DNA from 3 places in the Ensifer sp. genome. Region 3 is predicted to be linked to each of the others. Evidence: predicted binding sites of a transcription regulator. Region 3 holds the regulator's gene; each other region holds the start of a gene.
What was found. The regulator LexA, encoded in region 3, represses DNA repair genes until DNA is damaged. The targets are predictions, from matches to a motif close to TGTTCNNNNTGTGTTCNG.
Positions count from the first base shown of each region.

Region 1: a site for LexA is predicted at 1,818-1,835, ahead of RTP54_RS11980 (ATP-dependent helicase). Genes of this name have one in related genera too.
Region 2: a site for LexA is predicted at 2,439-2,456, ahead of RTP54_RS01875 (DNA recombination protein RmuC). Genes of this name have one in related genera too.

Region 1 is NZ_DALZXU010000001.1:2,437,836-2,442,059, forward strand. Features, by position in the region: gene RTP54_RS11965 (efflux RND transporter periplasmic adaptor subunit) at 1-139, opposite strand, end outside; gene RTP54_RS11970 (cyclase family protein) at 456-1,277, shown strand; gene RTP54_RS11975 (carboxymuconolactone decarboxylase family protein) at 1,338-1,742, shown strand; gene RTP54_RS11980 (ATP-dependent helicase) at 1,878-4,224, shown strand, end outside.
Region 2 is NZ_DALZXU010000001.1:377,225-381,448, forward strand. Features, by position in the region: gene RTP54_RS01870 (ribokinase) at 261-1,160, opposite strand; gene RTP54_RS01875 (DNA recombination protein RmuC) at 1,213-2,406, opposite strand; gene def (peptide deformylase) at 2,558-3,082, shown strand; gene fmt (methionyl-tRNA formyltransferase) at 3,188-4,123, shown strand; gene truA (tRNA pseudouridine(38-40) synthase TruA) at 4,123-4,224, shown strand, end outside.
Region 3 is NZ_DALZXU010000001.1:1,752,034-1,756,257, forward strand. Features, by position in the region: gene RTP54_RS08565 (hypothetical protein) at 1-27, opposite strand, end outside; gene RTP54_RS08570 (hypothetical protein) at 606-938, shown strand; gene lexA (transcriptional repressor LexA) at 1,056-1,769, opposite strand; gene RTP54_RS08580 (hypothetical protein) at 2,231-2,599, opposite strand; gene RTP54_RS08585 (hypothetical protein) at 2,940-3,083, opposite strand; gene RTP54_RS08590 (DUF4242 domain-containing protein) at 3,251-3,541, opposite strand; gene RTP54_RS08595 (hypothetical protein) at 3,849-4,160, opposite strand.

The DNA.
Region 1 (4,224 bases), 690 kb from region 3:
TGGAAATGGCGTCGATGAGCGGATGCGAGACACCGATTGCCGCCAGCGTTTCACCTGCCCCGGGCACGAACCGCACCCAGACGCCGGCACCCACCATAAGCACAACGGCGCTGACCGCCAGCTGTTTCCAAACCCGCATTCATGTCTCCAAATAAAGAAAACGCGCTCCTGCGCGGCACGTGCCGGCGGACCGTTCCGATTTGCCCAGAGTATCGTTGTTCGCACCTTTGGGGGCAACGCCGGAATGCCATCATTACGCAATTGTAATAAAAGCGAATTTGTTGGCAGTATGATGTCATCACGGCCATCATCGCGCCGGGCGGCAGGATATCGCCTTCATTCCCTAGAAAAACACTAGACAATCACCGTTTACAGCGGCCGCCACTGCGGTATCCTGCAACCGCCGGCAGCCATTGCCACCAGGTTTCAGCCGGTTCTGAAGAGGGGGAAAGATCATGTGCGATGCGTGCGTCCTGGAATCCGTAAAGCAGAAAATGTTGTCCCGCCGCAGCTTCTTCAAGGCGGCCGCCGTCGGAACGGCGGGGATCGCGGCCGCAAGTGCGGGCATTGCGCCTGCGGCGCTGGCCCAGGGCCACACGGCTGTCACCGACCTCACCCATGAGCTCTACGAGGAGTTTCCGACCTTCTTCGGCCAGCAGCAGTTCTTTCGCGAGGAAAAGTTCAACTACGCCAAGGACAAGTTCAACATGTTCGAGCTGAGGGTCAACGAGCACACCGGCACCCATGTCGATGCGCCGCTGCACTTTTCCGCCGATGGCCTGTCGGTGGCCGAGCTTCCAGTCGACAAGTTGATCGTGCCGCTCGCCGTCATCGACATCCGCCAGAAGGCGTCGGCCGATGCCGACGCGCAGCTTACCCCTGACGACATCAAGGCCTGGGTCGCCGCAAACGGCGACATTCCGGAAAACGCCTGCGTCGCCATGCTCTCGGGCTGGGACGCGCATCTGGGCACCGACAAGTTCCGCAATGCCGATGCCGACGGCAAGCTGCATTTCCCGGGCTTCCACGTCGAAGCGGTCAAGTATCTGCTGGAGGAGACGAAGGCGGCGGGCATTGCCGTCGACACGCTGTCGCTCGATCATGGCCCCTCGCCCGATTTCGCCACCCACTATGCCTGGCTGCCGGAAGGGCGTTGGGGCCTGGAGGCGGCAGCAAACCTCGACAAGGTGCCCGCCAAGGGCGCCACCCTGGTACTCGGCGCGCCGAAGCATCGTGGCGGCACCGGTGGTCCCGCCCGCGTCTTCGCGCTCGTCTGATCCCTTTTCCGACTGAACCGGCGGCGCCCGGCCGCCGGCGATCCTTGAGCAGGAGACATCATGAGCACCATCACCCCGCCCGCCGATCCGGAATCCGACCCGCGCGTCAAGGCCGTGTTCGACGACATCCGCACCACGCGCAAAGCCGACTTCATCAACAACATGTGGCTGTGGCTCGCCTTCGATCCCGATCTGCTGGAGCAGACCTGGCGCGACGTCAAGGCCGTCATGGCGACGCCCTCGGCGCTCGATCCTCTCGTCAAGGAAATGCTCTATATCGCCGTTTCCGTCACCAATGGCTGCGGCTACTGCGCCCATTCCCACACAGCGGCCGCAAGAGCCAAGGGCATGACCAATGCCGAGCATGCCGATCTCTTGCGCGTCATCTCGCTTGCCGCCAGGACCAACCAGCTGGCGACCGCCCTGCAGGTGCCGGTGGACCCAACCTTCGACAGGACGGTCTGACAGCGGCGGGCACAAGAATAAGCGGCTTCGAAATCGCCTGTCTTTCCACAGGCTTGGTGCTGGTGGCGCAGAAAACGGAATAAAAGAAGAACATCCTTTCTGGCCTTTCGCCTCCGAATCACTACATTGAGCCGCATGATGAGTGGTTTCGACGATATTCCCTTCTTCGACGACGAGCCGGCCCCGCGCAAACCGCAGCCTCCGGCAACGGGCGGCATTGCCGCACGCGCCATGGCAGCCCGCGACCGGCAGCAGCGCCCGGATTATCTCTCCGGCCTCAACGCGGAGCAGGCCGAAGCGGTGGAAGCGCTCGATGGCCCGGTGCTGGTGCTCGCCGGCGCCGGTACCGGCAAGACCCGGGTGCTCACCACCCGCATCGCCCATATCCTGACGACCGGCCGCGCCTTCCCCTCGCAGATCCTGTCGGTGACCTTCACCAACAAGGCCGCCCGCGAGATGAAGGAACGCGTCGGCGTGCTCGTCGGCCATGCGGTCGAGGGCATGCCCTGGCTCGGCACCTTCCACTCGATCGGCGTCAAGCTGCTGCGCCGCCATGCCGAACTCGTCGGCCTGCGCTCCGACTTCACCATTCTCGACACCGACGACGTCATCCGGCTGATCAAGCAGATCATCCAGGCCGAGGGCCTCGACGACAAGCGCTGGCCGGCCAAGCTGTTCGCCGGCATGATCGACGGCTGGAAGAACAAGGGGCTCGACCCCTCGCAGATCCCCGAGGGCGACGCGCGCGCCTTTGCCAACGGCAAGGGCCGCGAGCTCTATGCCGCCTACCAGAACCGCCTGCGCACGCTGAACGCCTGCGACTTCGGCGATCTGCTCTTGCACCCCATCCGCATGTTCCGCAGCAATCCGGATGTGCTGAAGGAATATCACGACAAGTTCCGCTACATCCTCGTCGACGAGTATCAGGACACCAACACGGCGCAGTATATGTGGCTGCGTCTTCTGGCGCAGCGCCCCAAGGGCGTGCCGCAGAACGTCTGCTGTGTTGGCGACGACGACCAGTCGATCTACGGCTGGCGCGGCGCGGAAGTGGACAACATCCTGCGCTTCGAGAAGGATTTCCCGGGCGCCAAGGTGATCAAGCTCGAGCGCAACTACCGCTCGACCGAGCATATTCTCGGCGCGGCCGGCCATCTGATCGCCCACAATGAGGGGCGGCTCGGCAAGACGCTGTTTACCGACCGCAGCGACCCGGACGACGAGAAGGTGCAGGTGCATGCCGCCTGGGATTCCGAAGAGGAAGCCCGCGCCGTCGGCGAGGAAATCGAGCAGCTGCAGCGCAAGAGCCACAAGCTCAATGACATGGCGATCTTGGTGCGCGCCTCGTTCCAGATGCGCGAATTCGAAGACCGCTTCGTCACGCTCGGCCTCAACTACCGCGTCATCGGCGGCCCGCGCTTCTACGAGCGGCTTGAGATCCGCGACGCCATGGCCTATTTCCGGCTCGTCTGCCAGCCGGCCGACGATCTCGCCTTCGAGCGCATCGTCAATACGCCGAAACGCGGCCTCGGCGACACCACCATCCGCACGCTGCACGACTATGCACGCGCCCGCGACATCCCGATGCTTGCAGCTGCCAGCGATATCATCGAGACCGACGAGCTGAAGCCCAAGGCCCGCAAGGGCCTATTCGACGTCGTCGCCGATTTCCGCCGCTGGCAGGGCCTGCTCGAAACCACCGTGCATACCGAACTTGCCGAGCAGATCCTCGACGAGAGCGGCTACACCGCGATGTGGCAGAACGACAAGTCGGCCGAAGCGCCGGGCCGGCTGGAAAACCTGAAAGAACTCATCCGCTCGATGGAAGCCTTCGAGAGCCTGCGCGGCTTCCTCGAACACGTCTCCTTGGTGATGGACGCCGAGCAGAACGAAAACCTCGATGCCGTCTCGATCATGACGCTGCACTCGGCCAAGGGGCTCGAGTTCGACACCGTGTTCCTGCCCGGCTGGGAGGAAGGCCTGTTTCCGCACCAGCGCGCGCTGGACGAAGGCGGCCGCTCCGGCCTCGAGGAAGAACGGCGCCTTGCCTATGTCGGCATCACCCGGGCAAAGCACCGCTGCCACATCTGGTTCGTCTCGAACCGCCGCATCCATGGCCTGTGGCAATCCACCCTGCCCTCGCGCTTCCTCGACGAGCTGCCGGTCAGCCATGTCGAAGTCGCCGAGACCGAACAGTCCTATGGCGGGTACGGTCGCGGCGGCTACGGCCAGTCGCGCTTCGACAAGGCCGACCCGTTCCAGAACAACTACTCCACTCCCGGCTGGAAGCGCGCCCAGCAGAACCGCTCCGACGCCACCCGCGACAACTGGGGCTCGCGCTCCGGCCACGCGGTCGAGCGCATCGGCTATGGCGAAAGCGGCCCGCGCAGCCGCACCATCGACGGCGAACTGGTGGCGAAATCCACCAGCACCGAGCCCTCGCGCTTCACCGTCGGCGACCGCGTCTTCCACATGAAGTTCG
Region 2 (4,224 bases), 1.4 Mb from region 3:
TTGCGCACGGAGTTTTACCTCCGCGACATGGGCTGTCCGGATTGCGAAAAGGCCGATAATGCTTTGGTTTGAAGTGCTTGCGCCGGTTCGCGACGCGCTTTCTGCACCTGCGTGCCGCAGGTCTGGATGCGGCGTTCCTATGCCGTGCGAAACAGTTTCCTGACGCCGCGGGGTAATGGCGATCGCCCGTGTTTGCAGAGCCGTTCCTGACGTCCGGTCGGCGAGGGATCGCCGCCGCACGTCAGGATCGAAGTTTGTCCTCAGATGCGTGGCTCCACTTCCGAGGAAAGCGGGATCGAGGGCTGGGCGCCGCGCTTGAGGCATGCAAGCGAGCCTGCAACGGCGGCCCGTCGCAGCGCATCCGGGAAGGCGAGCTTCTCGTCGAGGCTTGCAGCAAGGTAGCCGCAGAAGGTATCGCCGGCGCCGACGGTATCGACCGGATCGATCTTCAGGCCGCGGGCGCGATGGATCTCGCCCTCGTGCACGGCAACGACGCCTTCGGCGCCCAGCGTGACGATAACCGTATGGCCGGTTTCGGCATGCAGTTTCTTCATCGCCTCTTCGCGTTCGGCGCTTTCGATGCCGGTCTTGCCGGCGAGAAGCTCGAATTCCGTCTCGTTGGCGATGACGATATCGGCCAAGCGGCCGAGACGGGCGGCGTCCGGTGTCAGGGGGGCGATGTTGATGACCGAGCGAACGCCCTTGCGCCGCGCTTCCGCAAGCGCCTTTTCCACCGATGCGGCCGGTATTTCGAGCTGCAGCATGAGGGTGTCGCCCGCGTGCATGCCGTCGACGGCGGCAACGGCGTCGGCCTCGTTTACGGTGGCATTGGCGCTGGCAACGACGACGATGACGTTCTCGCCATCACCGCCGACGAGGATATGGGCGGTGCCCGTCGGCTCATCCACGGTCTTGGTCAATGTCAGGTCGGCGCCGGCTTCCTTCAGCAGTTCGAGCGCGCCATCGGCAAAGCTGTCCGAGCCGACGGCGCCGGCCATGTGGACGATGGCGCCGGCCCGCCGGGCGGCGAGCGCCTGGTTGGCGCCCTTGCCACCGGCAGCCGTCGAAAAGCCCGAGCCGGCAACGGTTTCACCCGGCTTCGGCAGGCGCGCGGTCGTGGCGATCAGGTCCATGTTGATAGACCCAAAAACAGTGATCATGTGAGGATGTCCCGTCGATTTGCTGATTTTGGCCGGAGAGTGCCCGAGACCGTCAGTCTTCGTCAACCACCCTGAGGCGCAATTGCCCGACACGATTGTCGACGGCCTGGCGCGGTTCGGCGTCTGGCCGCGCCGCACCTTCCGCCTCCAGTTCCAGCGCTTCGATCTTGGCGCCGCGGCGCGAAAGCTTGCCTGAGGAGATGAGGATCTCTTCGACGTCCTTCTGGCTCATGGCGAAATGGCCCTGCAATTTGCGCACCCTCTCGTCGAGGCGCGCTAGGTCCTCCATCAGCCGCACCACTTCACCCTGGATGAGATGGGCCTGCTCGCGCATGCGGGCATCCCTGAGGATCGACTGGATCACCTGGATCGACAAAAGCAGCAACGACGGCGAGACGATGACGATCCGCTGGCGGTGTGCCTTCTGGACGATCGCCTCGAAATGCTCGTGGATCTCCGCGAAGATCGATTCGGAGGGGACGAAGAGAAATGCCGTTTCCTGCGTCTCGCCGGGGATCAGGTATTTGCCGGCGATATCGCGGACATGCACCTCCATGTCGCGGCGAAAGAGCTGCGCCATCTGCTGGCGGCGCTCCGGCGTCGCCGCGTCGCGCATGCCGTTCCAGGCTTCCAGCGGAAACTTTGCATCGATCACCAGCGGCGGCTGGTCGTTCGGCATGCGGATGGTGCAATCGGGGCGGGCGCCGTTCGACAGCGTCGTCTGGAAGGCGAAGGCACCCATCGGCAGGCCGTCGGCGACGATCGTCTCCATGCGCGACTGCCCGAATGCGCCGCGCGTCTGCTTGTTCGACAGGATGGCCTGCAACCCGGCCATGTCCTTTGCCAGCGACTGGATGTTGTTCTGCGCGGTGTCGATCACCGCCAGGCGCTCCTGCAATCGCCGCAGGTTCTCATGCGTCGCCTTCGTCTGCTCGCTGATCGAGGCGCCGATCCGGTGCGTCATGCCGTCGATCCGCTGGCTCAGCGTCTGGTTCAGTTCCGCCTGGCGGCTGCCGAAGACGTCGGCCATCGCCGCGATACGGCCCTGCATTTCGGTTTGCGCCGAAAGAAGCATGGCCATCTGCTCGTGGCGCTCGTCGTCGCCGGCCCGACGCCGCCGCGAAAGCGACATCAGGACCAGACCCACCGCCAGCACCGCGAGCAGCATGCCGAGATGGGCGACGGTCATCGGGACGGTGCCGACGAAGAAAACCGGTTGGTCGAATGAAATGGGCGCAGGTTCCATGCAGCAAACCTAACAGATTCTCTTTTGAAGGCCAGATCAAAACAAGAACATTCGCCGCGTGGGGTTAACGGCAATCGACATTGCCGGGATGCCCGTGGCGTGCGTGCCAATTTTCTTGCGCCCGCAAGGAAAGATCGGTTATGGGAGCATTATGACGATCAAGCCACTCATCATCCTTCCCGATCCCGTCCTGCGCCAGGTCTCGACCCCGATCGAAACCATCGACGCCGACATCCGTCGCCTGGCCGACGACATGCTCGAAACCATGTACGATGCCCCCGGCATCGGCCTTGCCGCCATCCAGATCGGCGTGGCGAAGCGGATGCTGGTGCTCGACGTCTCCAAGGAAGGCGACGAGAAGACACCGCATGTCTTCATCAATCCGGAGATCGTGGCGTCGTCCGACGATTTCTCCGTCTATGAGGAAGGCTGCCTCTCCATTCCGGACTATTATGCCGAGGTGGAGCGCCCGGCCGAGGTAACCGTCAAGCATCTCGATCGCGACGGCAAGGAACAGATCGTCAAGGCCGATGGCCTGCTTGCGACCTGCCTGCAGCACGAAATCGACCACCTGAACGGCGTGCTGTTCATCGACCACATCTCCAAGCTCAAGCGCGACATGGTGATCCGTCGGTTCACCAAGGCCGCCAAGACCCGCGGCGCAAAGGCGATCTGATCCCCCAACAGGGCGCCCGCCGGGCGCTTTGTCGTCGAAGGGCTTGATTTGAGGCGCGGAAACCCGTTTGAAGGGGCCTGATTTCAAACGGCCGGAGTATCCGCCTTGTCGCTTCGCATCATCTTCATGGGAACGCCGGAGTTTTCCGTGCCGACGCTCGCTGCACTTGCCGGCGCCGGCCACCAGATCGTCGCCGTCTATACCCAGCCGCCGCGGCCCGGTGGCCGTCGGGGGCTCGACCTGCAGAAGTCGCCGGTGCATCAGGCGGCCGAGCTGCTCGGCATTCCCGTGCTGACACCCGTCAACTTCAAGGACGAAGCCGACCGCCAGACCTTTCGCGAATTCGACGCGGATGTCGCCGTCGTCGTTGCCTATGGCCTGCTGCTGCCCGAGGCGATCCTGACGGGAACGCGGCTTGGTTGCTACAACGGCCACGCTTCGCTCTTGCCGCGCTGGCGCGGTGCGGCACCGATCCAGCGCGCCATCATGGCCGGCGACCATGAGACCGGCATGATGGTGATGAAGATGGACAAGGGGCTCGACACCGGCCCGGTGGCGCTCACCAAGGCGGTGCAGATCGGCGAGACGATGACGGCGGGTGAACTGCACGACAAGCTGATGCAGGTCGGCGCCAGCCTGATGAAGGAAGCGATCGGCAAGCTCGAGGCCGACGATCTGCCGCTGACCGAGCAGGCGGAAGAAGGCGTCGTTTACGCCCAGAAGATCAGCAAGGCCGAGACCCGCATCGATTTCAGCAAGAGCGCACGCCAAGTGCATGACCACATTCGCGGTCTGTCGCCCTTTCCGGGCGCCTGGTTCGAGCTGGAGATCGCCGGCAAGCCGGAGCGCGTCAAGGTTCTGAACTCCGAGCGCGTGGCGGGCGAAGGGCCCGCCGGCACCGTTATCGACGACAGCCTGACAATTGCCTGCGGCGAGGGTGCAGTGCGGCCGACGCGGCTTCAGCGCGCCGGCGGCAAGGCGCTTGGGCTTGCCGACTTCCTGCGCGGCACGCCCATCGCCACCGGCACGAGGGTCGGCTGATGCCGCGCTTCCGACTGACCGTTGAATATGACGGCTCCAACTATGTCGGCTGGCAGCGGCAGGACAACGGCGCCTCAGTCCAGGGTGCGATCGAAAAGGCG
Region 3 (4,224 bases):
GACGAGATAAAGGCCATTTCGGTTCATTCAGCAGTTCCTCTCATGGGGCATGGGAGGGGGTAGTTAGGCCGCGAACGGCGAAAGGCAACGGCACGTCCGTCGATTGAGGCCGGGCAAAGGCCGAGGCGGCAGTGTGCGACGTGTCGCGGCTGTCCTGCGATACGAACGACCCAGAACCGATCAACCGCCATCTGACATGGAAACGAACGTCAGGAAGTGTCTGCGGGCCAGGATGGATGGAAGGCGGTTTTCGCTGCTAACGCCGCGAAGGCCGGCTGATCGCTGCATGGCAAGCTTCCACTGGTTCCGTGACGTCGGGCCGCTCGACGCGCCGTTTTCGGAAGTGACAGGCGTCGCCTTCGCCACGTCGCCAACCAAAGTTTAAATTGAGTAAAATCAATATCAAACCATTTCCGGACGCCATCGTGCGACTTGTCGCCGTTCGCCGTTGCTGCCGTTACATGACCGACCCGGAAATGGTTGTGACGCAGCTCTTGTCACCGGAAAAAATATTGTCTCTAGACGGTAACGGGAATGAATATTCCGTCGATGCGACCCGTATAGGTGGTGTCAAACAAAGCCGACAATGGAGGAAATGACATAAAATGAAATGTAAGATCGCCCTGACCGCACTTGCTCTTCTTGCTGCAACGACGAGCGCTGCAAGCGCCGAGGATCTCGTCTTTCAGCTCAAGAACAAGACGAAGGCTGTTTTGACGAACTTCTACACATCGCCTGTTGGCGTCGACCAGTGGGAGGACGATGTCTTTGGACGGCAAGTGCTCAATCCCGGCGAGAGCATGGAAATTACCATCGCCGACGGACGCGACGTCTGTAAGTACGACATGCGCTTCGAGTTCGAGGAAGGTTCGGGTCTCGACACGACCGAAGACACGCAGGACCTCTGCGAGCTCGGCGAGTACTCCATCCACGAATAAGAATCCGCAAGCGCGCAAGCGCTCGGATGGATATCCGGCGTCTCGCTACCCCAGGGGTGGCGAGACGTTCGCATTCGGGAGAACGGTGGCGATGACGGCGCAAAGCGCCATTCGGGCCTAATGGTAGCGGCGGATCAAGCCGACCAGCTTGCCCTGTATCTTGACGCGGTCGGGTCCAAAAATTCGTGTCTCGTAGGCCGGATTTGCGGCCTCCAGCGCAATCGACGCGCCCTTGCGACGAAAGCGCTTCAAGGTCGCTTCCTCGTCGTCGACGAGGGCAACGATGATGTCACCGGGGTTGGCAGTCGTCGCGTTGCGAATGATCACGGTATCGCCGTCGAAGATCCCTGCCTCGATCATCGAATCGCCCTTTACCTCGAGAGCGTAGTGATCGCCGGTACCGATCATGTCGAGCGGAACGGAGATGTCGTGGGTGTTGTTCTGTATGGCCGAGATCGGCACGCCGGCGGCGATGCGACCCATGACCGGCACCGACACCGAGCTGTTGTCGGCAACGGGTGGTGCCTTAGCCGGAGCTGGGGCGGGGGGCTTGCCGAGGCTGCCTTCGATGACGCTCGGCGAAAAGCCGCGACGGGGCTGTGTGTTCGCCGCATAGGCTTCAGGCAGCTTGATGACCTCAAGTGCGCGTGCGCGGTTCGGCAGCCGTCGGATGAAGCCGCGCTCTTCGAGCGCCGTGATCAGCCGGTGAATGCCCGACTTGGATGCCAGGTCCAAAGCATCCTTCATCTCGTCGAAGGATGGCGGTACACCGGACTCCCTCATTCGTTCGTGGATGAAGAGAAGCAATTCCTGTTGCTTGCGGGTCAGCATGGCCAGTCGCTCCAGAAGCGTGAAACAAATCAAGAACAGACACTATCTGTTCCATATGTGTTCCGCAAGTGCCTAAAATTTGGTGAATGCTGCGGCTGTCGACGCGGAATTGGCTGGAGCCGGCGATCGCGAGGCTCTGTGCTGCCACGGGCCGCGGCGCACGGAGTAAGGTTGCGATGCAGGAATTGATTCGGGTCCTGTCGCCGATCGTGAACGTGGTCGCTGCGATAGTGGGCCCCGGTTTCGGTTGATACCAATATGTCGATACCGTCGGAAGACCGTTCGACGCGGTTGGCATCGTCTGGAGTGCAGCGATTCGGTGCCTGATCGATCAGTGGGTGGCGCGCGGCCAAAGTTGGCCTGTGGCACGGTGATTCCGCCCCATGGCTGTACCGACGCCGACGGGGGGATCTGGACGTAAGTTCGTCGGCACGCTCGCCACGCGATGAAAGTCGCGTGCCTCAGGCCGGTCGCGTGGCAGAGCAGGCGTCTTCGAATTCCTTGACGGTTTCAGCTGAATTGTCCTGTGGCAACACGGCGTCCGCGGCATCAGTCGCCACGGGTGTGTCCCCCTCGAAGACGAAGGACTGGATGTAGTAGGCGATCGCACCCTTCCAGACGTTGCGACCATCGATCTGCTGGCAAGGGACTGCAGATTCGAAATCGGCCTGCAGGTCATCGACCGTCGCTGCACTGAGGGCGATGTTTGGCGATGCGATAATCGAAGCAATGAGCAAGGCTGCGAGCACGATGAACGTCCGAAAGATGAGGAGTGAAGCCGGTAGATTGGTTAACGATGTGAACCGCGCTTTCGTTCCGAAGTCCAGCAAGCATGCCGCGCAGCCAGGCGTGTTCAACAGTTCTTTGAGAAGGTCGATAACGGCGCTTCGAGTTGTGGCATTCAGAGCACATTTCCTCGCGACGAACGGACCGGTCTGCGATGCCGTGCTGCGATTGTTCCGGTGGGGGCAAGCGCACGAAGCGTGATCGGCGCAGGCCGCTTGCCCCTCGCGCAGCTTGGGCGAGCGATGCGTTTAGGCTCGCAACGCTCGCCAGACTGTTGCGCCGACCGTGTCGTCCCGCAATTCAGCAAAGACGCACGGATGGGGCGGTCGACAGCCAGCGAAGATGTCTCATGCGCGTCTGGCGCAGAGATGACCGGGTGCGATTTTACTTCTTGTCCTTCTTGCCGGCCGGGAAACTGCTGCCGGCAAGTTTGACCTGCGAGCCTTCGGTTGCAACGGTCGTTTTGACGGCTTTGTCCTTTTTGGGCTTTCGAACCTCGCGGTTGCTGCGGACTTGACCTTTTGCCATGTTCGTCTCCTTGGAAACGCGTGCCGGGGGCCCTCCTGGGCTCCGAATGACCGGTAGCTCAGCCTGCATCGATACGCGCTTAAGTCAATGACGGCGCAGGTGGAATGATGGCTATTGAGACGCGATGCGTCGTCATGACAGGTCGGGCGGCGATGCCGTTGTCTTCTTCAGTTTCCGCCGCGCCGTGGCGATGCGGTGGAGGGGCCGATAACGGCGGCAACCTCTGTGATCCTGTTGGCGGGAAATCCGCCGCGTTCGGCGTGCTCGCGAATGACGTCGGCGCTCGGTGCTTCGTGAACGCAATAGATCTTGTCGCCGGCCACGTAACTGGTGATCCACGTATAAGGCACGCCAAGATCTGCGACGACAGCGTTGGACTTGGCCGACAGCGCGCAGAGATCGTCCTGGGTGAGCTTGTCGGCGCCAGGTACGTCACGTTCTATGATGAAGGTTGGCATCGCTCAGTTCCTTGACTGGTTGATGGCTGTATTTCAATCAATTCTAATGAAGTGGGAGCAGCCGGTTTCGGATTCAAGGCGTGCCGCGGCGATTTCGCCGGATGCGACTGACTGTGCCACGCCCACGGCCAACGTCGCTCTCGACCGATGGAGGTCTGGCGGAGTGCATGGAGAGATCAGGGGGGCGGTGAATTGGCCCGCGTGTGTCGTCGAAGGATGCAGAGGTTTTCTCAGCCCGAAACGGAATTGCGACCGCCCGACAGCGGTCGCGACGGCACCCGGTGGGGCGCCAAGCGCCTATCGCAACTCAGTAGCTGAGGCGGAAGCCACCGGGGCTTGACGCCGACGGATCAGGAACCGGATTTGGACCCTGCCATTGAGCATAGGTGGTGTTGGCGTCGCCGGTGCTTGCGCAGCCAGACAGCGCGAGAACAGCAAAAAAAGCGGCAGTTGTCAGGTATTTAAGAGGCATGGTTTTCTCCAGTTTTGGGAGATTGCCCAGGCCTCGATGGGCCGGAATCAGACTTTCCCTCAAATCACCTGACATGGCAAGCCGACCGACGTGCTGCCTCAGCAATGCACACGCATCTGTTGCCGCGCCGCAGGGCGTGGCTTCCAAAACGGCTATGCTCCAGCCGTCGCCGCGTCAGGGCAATTGGGCGACGAACGAACTCAATGGCAGA